One region of the Mesorhizobium sp. CNPSo 4689 genome, then DNA from elsewhere that is predicted to be linked to it. Evidence: riboswitches for the same ligand, from Rfam matches in the RefSeq annotation. Region 1 holds a riboswitch; each other region holds the start of a gene.

Region 1 (3,873 bases):
CGTGGTGTCCATGCCGTTAGGGGTCACCGCGCCGCTGCCATCGACGTCGGCGACGTAGAAGGACTGCTCATAGGTGCCGCCGGGAAAGCCGATGGCCAGCCCATGGCGCACGGCGCTCCGGGCGCCATCGCAGCCGACGAGATAGGCGGCACCGACGGTCTCGGTCGCGCCTTGCTTGTTCAAGGTGGCGACAACCGTGCCGCCCGTGTCCTCGAAGGCGACCAGTTCGGTGTTGCGCTCGACCCTGACACCGGCACGCTCGAGATGCGTGATCAGGATGCGTTCGTGAATGTCCTGCGGCAGCGCGAACGCAAAGGAGTATGGACTGACGCCCTGGCCGAAGTCGCTGAGCGGAAGCCTGGCGGCGACGCCGGCCGGCGTGCGCACGGTGAGCTGCTCGACCCTGACGCCGGCGGCGAGTATGTCGTCGACGATGCCGATCTGGCGGTGGAATTCCAGCGTGCGGGCCTGAACGGCCAACGCGCGCGAGGTTTCGCCCGGGCCTGCATCCTTGTCGAAAATACGCACCTGGACGCCGAGGCGGGTGAGCCACAGCGCAAGCGTCAGTCCGGTTGGCCCGGCGCCGGCAATCAGCACTTGAGTCTGCGAGGCACTCATCTGGTTACTCCTTCGGTGAGGCGAACCTTTTCGTGTTCGCGAAGCCGGTTGACGCCGGCGGTGACGACAATGTCGCCCTCGGCAAGGCCGTCGCTGACGACGACGCGGTCAGTCTCGTAGCGGGCAATGGCGACCGGCTTGAGTTCCACAGTCGAGGACGCGGCCACCACCCAGACGGCGGGCTTGCCGTCCTTGTCGAACAGCGCGCTTCCCGGCAGGACCACGACGGGGGCGCTCATCGTGTTGACGCGGCCGGCGACGCTGCTGCCGAAGCGCATTTCGTCGGGGGTGTCGCGCAGCGAGACCTTGACCTGGAAGGTGCGGGTCGCGACGTCGGCCACCGGTGCGACCTCGCGGATGGCGCCGATTGTCGCGATCGCCGGATTGCTCAGCAGCGAGACCTTGATTTCAAGGGGACGCCTTGCATTTCCGCCGGTCGAGAAGGCTGCCTCGGCGATGGAGAAGACGGCGTCGCGGGCCGCTGGATCGGCGACCCGCGCCACCATCTGCCCGGCGTTGACGACTTGGCCCGCTTCGGCGCCGGTCGCGGTCACCATGCCATCGAAATCGGCATGCAACTCGGTATAGGCGAGCTGGTCCCTGGCCATCTCGAAGCCGATCCTTGCCGATTCAAGCTTGGCCTCGGCCGATCGCAGGCTCTTCAGCGTTGCATCGTGATTGGCCCTTGTTGCAAAGCCCTTGGCGAGAAGTGCCCCGATGCGGGCCTCGGCGGCACTGGCTTCGACCAGAACGGCCTCGGCGGCGGCGACGTCGGCCTTGGCGCTGGCGAGGCGGTTGCGATAGTCCTGGTCTTCGATGCGGGCGAGGACATCGCCCTTCTTCACCATCTGGCCGACCTCTGCTGAGCGCTGCACGAGCTTGCCGGACAGCCGGAAGCCAAGATCGCTTTCGCGCTGCGGCCGGATCTCGCCGATGGCGATGCGCTCGTCGGCCTGCGGGGCAGGCTTCACCGCCATGGCCCGGACAAGCTTGGCTTCGGGCACGTGCGGTTCGACCGCCGCGGCCTCGCCCTTTGCGCCATACCAGACGACTGCGGCGGCGCAGGCAAGTGCTGCCAAGGATGCGGCGACGAGACGATGCTTTCCGCGCCTGTTGTGCAAGAGTGTCATGTTGTCTCCTTACCCGATGTTGCGGCCTGCGCCGGGCAAGGGCGCGTTAGCCGAAGATCCCATTGGCCGGAGAAGAACCGGGGCGATCATTAAGTTTGATCCCAGGGACCGGCGCCCGTCTTGACCAGCACGATCCTATTCGCCTTTTCGGGCCCTGAAATCCCGATCGGGTTCTGAAAGTTTTCCGATGTTTTGGCGCCAGCCCCCCAAGACGCCGGGCCTGTCGATATGCCTGGACATCGAGGGAAAGAGGAAACGTCGGCCGCTGGTGTTGACAGCATATGGCAGCGCTTGTTACGTAATGTTATTACATATGCAGCCTACCGAAGGCGAACCGATGCCTGCAATCAAAAAACCATTGCGGCGCGATCAGGGGAAACCTACGGTAGAAAAATGATGGTCCCCGAGCCGAAAGGCGAGGGGTGAAAAGGGAACACGGTGAGACCCGCTTTCGGGTCGAGGCCGTGGCTGCCCCCGCAACTGTAAGCGGCGAGCAACATCCGCAAATGCCACTGGCCGGCAAGGCTGGGAAGGCAGGATGAAGCCGAGACCCGCGAGCCAGGAGACCTGCCATCAGCACGAGTTGACCGGACGGGGTGTGCCGGGAGGAGACGTAGCCATCGGTCTGTCGTCCGATCGGCCCAGCTTCCTTCCGTCGCCAGTTTTGGAAAGTGACGGAAATTTGGAAGCCTCCATCCATCGCATCATCGTGTGCCCGCTTTGCCGCGATTCAACCGGGCTGGCTCGCATCCCCGCTTCGAGGCCGGGGCTGAGCCGATGATGCTGCTCGAAGCCCGCGACGTGAGCGCGACGGCGAATGGCCGCCGCCTGGTGAATGGGGTAAGCCTGTCGGTTGCGTCAGGCGATCGCCTGGCCATCATCGGTCCCAACGGCGCCGGCAAGACCACGCTTTTGCGCATGCTGTGCGGCGCGCTGCAGCCAAGCACCGGCGAGATGCGTCTGTCGGGGCGCCGTCTCGACCGGATCACGCCGGCCGAGCGGGCGCTCAACATGGCGGCCGTCGGCCAGACCGACCAGCCAGATCCGCGGCTCGCCTTGATCGACTATGTCGAGCTTGGCCGCGTCCCGCATGCCGGCATGAGGCGCCTGCGCGAAGATCGCGACATCGTCGTCGACGCGCTGCGCCGGACGGGGCTGCTGCCGCTGCTCGGCCGCAGCATCGGCTCGCTCTCCGGCGGCGAGCGTCAGCGCGCGCAACTGGCTAGAGCCTTCGCCCAGGAGCCAAAGATACTGTTCCTCGACGAGCCGACCAACCATCTGGATCCGCGCGCCCGCGGCGAGCTGCTCGAACTGGTCGCCGGCTTCGGCATGTGCGTGGTCGCGGTGCTGCACGATCTCGCGCTGGTGGCGCCCTTCGCCACCCGGGTCGCGGTGATGAACGACGCCCGGCTGCATGCGCTGGCGCCGCCGCGCGAGGCGCTGACCCAGCAGCTCATCCGCGACGTGTTCGGCATAGATGTCTTCCGCCTGCGCCATCCGACCGAAGACCGCGAACTCACCGTCTTCGACGTTCCCAACCGCGCCGCCTCGCCATCCTGAACGGACATTTCCTCAACCAAGGAGCCACCTCGTGAAACGCCTCGCCCTCTCTCTTGCCTTTTCGCTCGTCGCTTCGGTGGCCTTTGCCTTCCCGGTCACCGTCGACAGCTGCGGCAAGAAGCTCTCCTTCGATGGGCCGCCGAAGCGCGCCGTCATCCATGATCTCAACATGGCCGAGATGGCCTTCGCGCTGAAGCTGCAGCCATCGATCGTCGGCCTGACCGGCATCACCGGCTGGTACAAGGTCGGTCCCGAATTCAAGCAAGGCTCGATCCCCGAACTGGCGCCAAAGTATCCGACGCTGGAGAACCTCGTTGCCGTCGAGCCCGATTTCTTTTTCGCCGGCTGGTACTACGGCATGAAGCCGGGCGGCGAGGTGACGCCCGACACGCTCGCCCCGCACGGCATCAAGACGCTGGTGCTGACCGAAAGCTGCGTCCATCTCGACAAGGACCGTCCCGCCGCCTCGATGGACCTGCTCTACGGCGACGTCGAAAAGCTGGGCAAGATCTTCGGTAAGGAGGCTGAGGCCGACAAGCTTGTTTCGGGCTGGAAGGCGCAACTG
Region 2 (3,873 bases), on a different contig from region 1:
ACCGCGGGAGCGGCGAAGCTTTCCTGGTGGTATCTGGCCATGTCGAAGCCCGAGGCTTCAAGCATGCCGCGCACCGCGCGCATGAACGGATCCGGGCCGCAGCAGAAGATCTCTCGCTCACGAAAGTCGGGCGCCAGCAGTGGCAAGCGGATGGCATCGATACGGCCCATATGGCCGAACCAGCCTTCACGGCTCGACCGTTCCTCGATCATGAAGCCGAGCGACAGGCCGGGCATGCGGCTGCCCAGCAATTCGAGTTCCTTGCGGAAGATGATCTCTTCCGGCCGCCGGGCGCAGTTGACGAAGCCGACATCGGTCCATGGCGCGCAGTCGTTCAGCCAGCGCAGCATCGACATCATCGGCGTGACGCCGGAGCCGGCCGAGATGAACAGGTATTTCGCCGCCGGATGGCTGTGCAGCGAAAAGTCGCCCACCGGTCCATAGGCCTTGACGTGGGTGCCTGGCTTCAGATGATCGAACATCCAGCGCGTGCCGAGGCTGCCGGCCTGCGCCTTCACCGTCACCGCGATCGAAAACGGCCGCGACGGCGACGACGACAGCGTGTAGGTGCGCATCAGCGGGCCGCCGGCGGTTGGCAGTTCCAGCGTCACGAACTGGCCCGGCTTGTAGCGGAACCAGGTCTGGTTGTCGGAGCGGAAGGTGAAGGTCTTGACGTCGGGCGCCTCGTCGGCGACGCCGATCACCTCCAACACCTGCAGCCTGTCGTTCCAGGGCGCCATCTCGTCGAGGTGGCGGTAAAGCCCGAGGTCGGTCATCGCGTTCATCCCCCACCCCTCAGGCGACGCTGCGCAGCGCCGGCCGGCCGCCTTCGGCAAGGCGCGGGCCGATGAAGGCCGCGTACCATTCGACGAACTGGATGACGCCGCCCTCATGCAGTTCCGAATAGGGGCCGGGCTCATAAGCCGGCGACAGGATGCCGAAGGCATTTTCCTCGACAATGCGGCGGTCCTGATCGTTGGTTTCGGTCCAGACATGCGTGAGTTCTTCGAGGTTGTAGTCGACGCCTTCGACCGCATCCTTGTGGACCAGCCACTTCGTCGTCACCGCGGTCTCCGTGGCGCTGATCGGCAGCACGCGGAAGGTCACCGCGTGGTCGATGAGAATGTGGTTCCATGTCGTCGGGTAGTGATAGTGCATCAAGGTGCCGATCCGGTCGGCCGAGACTGTGTCGGACAGGTTCTTCGTCACTGCCCGCTTGCCGTTCATCGTATAGCTGACGGCATCGCGCAGCAGCGGCGCGCGGGTGGCGCGATATTGTCCGGCCGGGTCGATGCGGAACTTGCTAGGGAGGCCCGCCGCCTCGCATTTCGCCCAGTGCGCCAGCATTTCGGGGTCGCTGTCGGCGCCCTGCACACCGGTCACCGTCGGCGCTTCCGGGAAGGTCTTGCAGAGTTCGGGGTGGTTGCCGGCGCAGTGATAGCACTCGCGGTTGTTTTCCCAGACGAGCTTCCAGTTGCCCTTTTCGACGATGGTCGATTCGAAGGCGACCTTCGCCTCGCGCAGTCGGTGCGGCAGCAGATAGGGCTCGATCATGGCGCGCATCGGCGCGAAGTCGGCGGGCTCTTTTGCCAGGCAGATGAAGATGTAGCCGCCGACGCTTTCGCAAGCGACCGGCTTCAGGCTGAACTGGCTCTTGTCGAAACCATCGGCCATCTGCCGGGCGAACAGGAGCCGGCCGTCGAGTTCGTAGGTCCACTGGTGATAGGGGCAGACGAGCTTGGCAGCGGTGCCTTTCTCGGTGTTGCAGACGCGGCTGCCGCGATGGCGACAGGAATTGTGGAAGGCGTTGATCTTGCCTTGCTGGTCGCGCACCAGCACGACCGGATAGTCGCCGATCTGGGCGGTGATGAAGCTGCCGGGCTTCGGCAGTTCGCAGTCATGGCCTATGAACAGCCAGTCGCGATACCAGATCAGTTCCATGTCGAGCTTGAAGAAATCGGCGTCGGTGTAAAAGGGCTGTTCCAGCGAGTAGCCCTGCTTGCGGCTGTGCAGCAGCCTCAGCATGTCGTTGCGCGCATCCATGTCCTGTCCTCGTGTTCAAGGACTGAACTGGTGGTGATGGAGGAAAGATTAGCGGCAACCCGGCGCCAGGCCGGACATGCACCATCCACCTCTTGACCGCCCACCGCGATCAGTCGAGTCTAGAAATCTCGGGCTGGTTTCCGGGCTCTGGAGTGTCCTTGCGGACGGTCGCGACACCTTCCCAGGCTTGTGGCCCAGTGGTCTCCCGTTGCGACTTGAACTCCACCACCGTTGCGGGGGCAGCGCCGGGTTTTGACCGGCTTCCCAATTCTCCGCTTCGTCGTCACCAAGCGGCACCTGAGATGCCATGATCTAATCACGACGGCCGGTTCGGTGGCGGCATGAAAGCGACATCGTATCCATGCGGGCGCGACACGGAATGTGAATACCGCAGCCCATCTCCTAGGGAAGGCCGATCTCCCGCTTTTGCCGCACTTGGCGCCCGTCACGAATCGCCAGCCGATCGGGAGTTAGCCGGCGTCGAAAGGGTTAATAGTATCAAAAAGTGACTATTAGAGGATTCTGAAATCGAACCGAACGGTTCGTTTCTGTTGACGGTGCGTGCAGGACGGTGTGAACGCTGGCACTCCGACACTGTTGGTGATGCATAGGTGGCTTTTTGATAACCAATTGATAAAGTTGATAAAAAGCTTGGTGGTAGTAGGCTCTGGTACAATTTCAAGATGCAGAGTCATGGTCCAAGCGAAACAACTTCGTGATTGGAAACCGCCACCTGGCTTTCCCACATCGGGGCTGTCCGAACGACGCGATTTTCTTCCCAAGACACGCCGCTAGACGGACGAAAAAACTGAAAATACTGGAGTATAAAAAATGAAAAAGATTGTTCTCACTGCCGCCGCCCTTCTGGCCATTTCCGGCAGCGCCTTCGCTGGTAGCGACAATTATGGTTCCAACGGTGCGAACCAGCCTGCCGCCGCAGTCGACAGCTCGCATACCGCTTCGATCCAGAAGCCGGCCCATGCCGACAACCAGCCCGTCGTTCAGGGCAGCGACCGCAACCTTTTCGGCAACAACTAAACAGTCGATCCCAAGACGAGACGCAGAGCGGCGGTCAAGTCCGCCGCTCCGGGATCTGAAATCCAGGAGTGCCCAAAATGAAGAAGATTGTCCTTACCGCCGCCGCGCTTCTGATCGCCGCTGGCAGCGCCTATGCCAATAACGACAGTGTTGGTTCGAGTGCCGTCAACAAGCAGACGACCGCCAACATCGACACCACGCAGACCTCGTCGGTGCGCAACACCGAGTCGCCGGTCTACAAGCTGCTGAATTCGTCGGGCGACGTGCAAAAGTCAGCGCCCCAGGGCAGCGACCGCAACCTCTTCGGCAATCGCTAACCGCCGAAGTTGCTAGCAAACAAGAGCGGCGGGCCTGGCCCGCCGCTCTTGTTTTTATGCGATGCCGAATGGCCTGACGTTAGGCCGCCTTCACTTCCGGCGCGTGGAGCGAGAAGGAGTGGCCGTCCGCGTCGAAGATATGCAGGTCGCCGGCGTCCGCGCTCAGCCGCAGTGTCGCCCCGCGCTTGACCTCGACATTGCCCGGCATCTTGGTCACCAGCGGCAGGTCGGCGCGGCCGATATCGACATAGACGAGCTGGACCTCGCCGAGTTGCTCGACATAGTCCACCGTTCCCTCGAACAGATAGTCCGCGCCGGTAGCAATCACCAGATCCTCAGGCCGCACGCCGAAGCTGACCGCAGCACCCTTCGCCGACGCCGGCGTGGCGATCGGCACCGTTGCCTTGCGGCCACCGACATGGCTGACGACGGTCGGGGTGCCGGTCTTGTCGACCGTCGCCGGCAGGATGTTCAT
Region 3 (3,873 bases), on a different contig from region 1:
GAGGGCAGGGCGGACCTCCTCCCATTTGCGTGTTTTGAGGCCGCAGTCCGGGTTTACCCAAAGTTGCCCGTCTAAGAGTCGCTCGCGCGCAAGCATGAGGAGGGCCGAAATCTCGGCGACTTCCGGAACACGCGGTGAGTGGATGTCATAGACTCCGGGACCGATTTCGTTCGGATATTTGGAGCTCGTGAAGGCGTCCAGCAGTTCCATTGCCGAGCGCGATGTCTCAATCGAAATTACATCCGCGTCCAGCTCAGCGATCGCGTCGATGATCGCGTTGAACTCCGAATAGCACATGTGAGTGTGGATCTGGGTCGCGTCCTCTACACCCGTCGAGGCCAGCCGGAAGCATTCGACCGCCCAGTCGAGATAGACTTTCCAGTCGCGCTTGCGCAGCGGCAAGCCTTCGCGAAACGCCGCCTCGTCAATCTGGATTATTCTTGCGCCGCAGCTTTCGAGATCAGTCACCTCGTCACGAATGGCGAGCGCGATCTGCCGGCAGACCTCGGAGCGGGGAATGTCGTCGCGGACAAAAGACCAGTTAAGAATGGTCACAGGGCCTGTGAGCATTCCCTTGACTGGCTTTTGCGTAAGCGACTGGGCGAATTGCCACCAGCGCACCGTCATCGGATTGGGGCGCGATACGTCGCCGAAGATGATCGGGGGGCGCACGTAGCGGGAGCCATAGCTTTGCACCCAGCCATGCTGGGTAAAGGCGAAGCCGGACAGTTGCTCGCCGAAATGCTGTACCATGTCGTTTCGTTCGAACTCGCCGTGCACCAGCACGTCCAGCCCGATCTCCTCCTGCCAGCGAATGGCAATCTTGGTCTCGTTCTGCAGGAAGCTGTCGTAGTCGAGATAGCTGAGCTCGCCCTTCCTGTGGGCGGAACGGGCCTTGCGCACCCGAGGCGTCTGCGGGAATGATCCTATGGTCGTCGTTGGAAACGGAGGCAGGCTTAGCGTGCGGGCCTGGACCGTGGAACGCACGAGGAAAGGGTTTTTTCGTTGCTTCATGCTGTCGTCAATGCCGGCGATCCGACCTTCAACAAGCGGATCATGAACCTTTGCGGACGCTGCGCGAGCAGCCGCAGCCTCGGCAGAAGCTGTCAACTCGTCTGCCACTACATCCCTGCCTTCGGACAGCGCCCTCGCCAGCACTACCAGTTCGTCGGTCTTCTGCGCCGCGAAGGCGAGCCACGACCTGATCGTGGCATCAAGTGCCGTCTCCATGCGAAGGTCCATGGGCACATGCAGCATCGAGCACGAAGGTGCAATTTCGACGCGGTCCAAGGGCCAGCCGGCGACAATCGGCTTGATTCGATCGAGAATGGAGGGCAGGTTCGCGCGCCAGACGTTGCGGCCATCGATCAAGCCAAGCGACAGCACCAGATCCTTAGGCGCGAGCCGACCCACCGTCTCCAACTGCTCGGGAGCGCGTGATAGATCGAGATGCAGGCCGGCCACGGGCAGCGAAATCGCCGTCTCGAGATTGTCCCCCAGCGCCCCGAAATAGGTAGCCAGCATGATCTTCAGCTCGGGAGTGGCCTTCGACAGCTGCCCGAGGGCGAATTCAAACGCAGCTCGTTCGTTCGGGTTTAGATCCAGCACAAGGGCTGGCTCATCGATCTGCACCCAATCGGCTCCCGACAGTTTCAACCTCCGCAGGAGCTGCTCGTAGACGGGCAGAAGCCGCGGCAGCAAGGCGATGGGATTGAAACCGTCGGCAGGTGACTTCGCCAGTTTGAGGAAGGTGACAGGTCCGAGGATGACTGGGCGTGTGTGAATGCCGAGGGCTTTAGCCTCGAGGAAGTAATCGACCGGTTTCGTCGACGAGAGGGCGAACGTCTGATCATCGTCGAGTTCCGGCACGATGTAGTGATAGTTTGTGTCGAACCATTTGGTCATTTCCATCGCGATCAGGGCAGGGCCAGCCCCACGCTCGTGACCAGAGTGCCCGCAGCTCCCCGTGTGACCTTGGTCTCCGCGCGCCATGGCGAAGTAGATGTCGAGCGGGAGCTCGCCGCCACTCCAGGCGTATCGGGGCGGCACGGCGCCGACCATAGTTGCAGTGTCGAGAACATGGTCGTAGAGCGAGAAGTCGTTCGAGGGAATTTTCGACACCCCGCGATCGCGCTGCTCTTCCCAGTTGGCGGCACGCAGCGCTTTCGCCGTCGTGAGAAGGTCGGCAGCGGAAGACTTTCCGGCCCAGTAGCTTTCAAGCGCGAATTTCAGTTCCCGCCGGCGACCGAACCGCGGCACACCGAGCGTTGCCACAGGAATTTGCTGAGAGACAGTCATGCCATACCCCGATGGTTGGGGCGTGGGGGACAAGAAGGCGCCTCGTAGACCGGCACGAACGCCGGGCTGCTGCGGCCACCGAGACACCCCGCCCGTGGACATAGTTCGTCGTGGCAGGTCTCCTGGCTCGCGGGGTCATAGCTTCTCCCCGTCTTCCCGAGGCTGTTCGCCTCAGTGACATGAGTGGGGTTGGCTCGCCGCTAACAGTTGCGGGGGCAGCGCCGGCCTCGCACCGGCTTCCCTCTTAGCTCCATGCGGCAGTGCCGTACGGAGAACCACGGCATGCAGACAACCACAGCAGGAACCGTGTGTCAATGTCGCATAAAGAAATGTTTATGTCATTATGTGAAATGTTGGTGTTTTCGCAAAAGGCCGCAACAAGAGCGAGTAACTGCGAACCCGCGGATCGACTGGTAAATCAGACCACACATCGAACCGCCCGATGCCCAGTAGACATGGAGAACTCCGGCCGGCTTGCTCTTCGAGCCTACCGCGGCCTGCCAAATCGGCGGCGTCGATCCGATCCCTACATGCGGGCGATCATCAATGGCTATCCTCAGCGCCGAATCGAGGGGCCCACATCCCTGACTTCCTGAAATCCAAAGGCCAAGACGCAAGACGTATCGGCAACGTGCCTATGTCTCTTCTCAGGTCAGACAGTTTCTGCCCGCATTTGGAATATCCGGCTCTGCACACATTACACTCATACACACGGGATCGGCTGCGGGGGTCCAACCTCGAAGCGTGCGAGCGCCAAAAAGGCAAAGCTTGCTCACGCCAAAACCAAGAGATGCCGTTTCGCTCTCGAGGGCTTGCCTAGAAATCTTTGACACAGACCCCACCATTTCTGGTGCGCCTGTCGTATTTCCGTTGAGTGTTGCACGGTAGAGTGACTGCGTTTCGCCGCGTGCTCGGCAGAACCGCAGACGGAACGCGATAGGCCGGAGGAAATAAGACGGCGTAGATCGTCACGCTTTCAATCGAGAGATTCTCAGGGAGGGGATCGTCATCATCTATCCGGCTGTCGGGAGGCTTGGCCGGCTCAGAGGACGAGGCAACATGCGGTCAATAGATGAAGGGCGAGGTCGACGCCAGGCAGCAGCACTGGACGTCTCCCCAAAATGGCGGGCCGGTCGTGCAATCGAGCCGCCGTCGCGAGATTTTCGCGGCCGTGGAGGCTTCGCTGTCTGCTGTCCGCCGGGTGAAGCGCGCAGCAGATGAGGCAGAATAGGGCTGCCCATGGCCGAAGCGGGTGCGACGATGGATAGGGCGGTCGATGCCTCTGCAGGACAATATCAGGGCGTCGAGGAGCGCTTTTCGAGGCGCTATGCCTCCTGACGCCCCCCCGACAGCTGGCTGGGCCAGTTCCGAGTTGCTGCATGTCACCCATCATGCAGACCTGAAGTGTGTAGAAAACAAAGATGTCGAAGCGGCAGTGAAGGCACTACGGTGATCCCCTCGGGCGGCGCGGAGATGCGACGCCGCTTCCGGGATTCGGAGGACTGCGCTTTGTCGGGACGAGATTGAAACAGCAGCAACCCAGCAGTCGCTCAGAGGAGACTGTTCAAAAAATCC

The links. Region 1 has a riboswitch for cobalamin ahead of AC04SI_RS20960 (ABC transporter ATP-binding protein). Riboswitches for the same ligand answer to the same signal wherever they lie in the genome.
Region 2: linked by a shared signal. The riboswitch ahead of AC04SI_RS00680 (aromatic ring-hydroxylating oxygenase subunit alpha) and the one ahead of AC04SI_RS20960 (ABC transporter ATP-binding protein) in region 1 are both predicted to bind cobalamin.
Region 3: linked by a shared signal. The riboswitch ahead of metE (5-methyltetrahydropteroyltriglutamate--homocysteine S-methyltransferase) and the one ahead of AC04SI_RS20960 (ABC transporter ATP-binding protein) in region 1 are both predicted to bind cobalamin.

The regions. Positions count from the first base shown of each region.
Region 1 covers NZ_JBWLUZ010000017.1:92,652-96,524, reverse strand. The annotation lists gene AC04SI_RS20970 (FAD-dependent monooxygenase) at 1-618, opposite strand, end outside; gene AC04SI_RS20965 (efflux RND transporter periplasmic adaptor subunit) at 615-1,748, opposite strand; cobalamin riboswitch at 2,129-2,337, shown strand; gene AC04SI_RS20960 (ABC transporter ATP-binding protein) at 2,526-3,308, shown strand; gene AC04SI_RS20955 (ABC transporter substrate-binding protein) at 3,340-3,873, shown strand, end outside.
Region 2 covers NZ_JBWLUZ010000001.1:139,082-142,954, reverse strand. The annotation lists gene AC04SI_RS00685 (FAD-binding oxidoreductase) at 1-776, opposite strand, end outside; gene AC04SI_RS00680 (aromatic ring-hydroxylating oxygenase subunit alpha) at 796-2,043, opposite strand; cobalamin riboswitch at 2,158-2,359, opposite strand; gene AC04SI_RS00675 (DUF680 domain-containing protein) at 2,875-3,081, shown strand; gene AC04SI_RS00670 (DUF680 domain-containing protein) at 3,159-3,398, shown strand; gene AC04SI_RS00665 (ABC transporter ATP-binding protein) at 3,478-3,873, opposite strand, start outside.
Region 3 covers NZ_JBWLUZ010000023.1:35,826-39,698, reverse strand. The annotation lists partial or broken gene metE (5-methyltetrahydropteroyltriglutamate--homocysteine S-methyltransferase) at 1-2,274, opposite strand, end outside; cobalamin riboswitch at 2,394-2,593, opposite strand.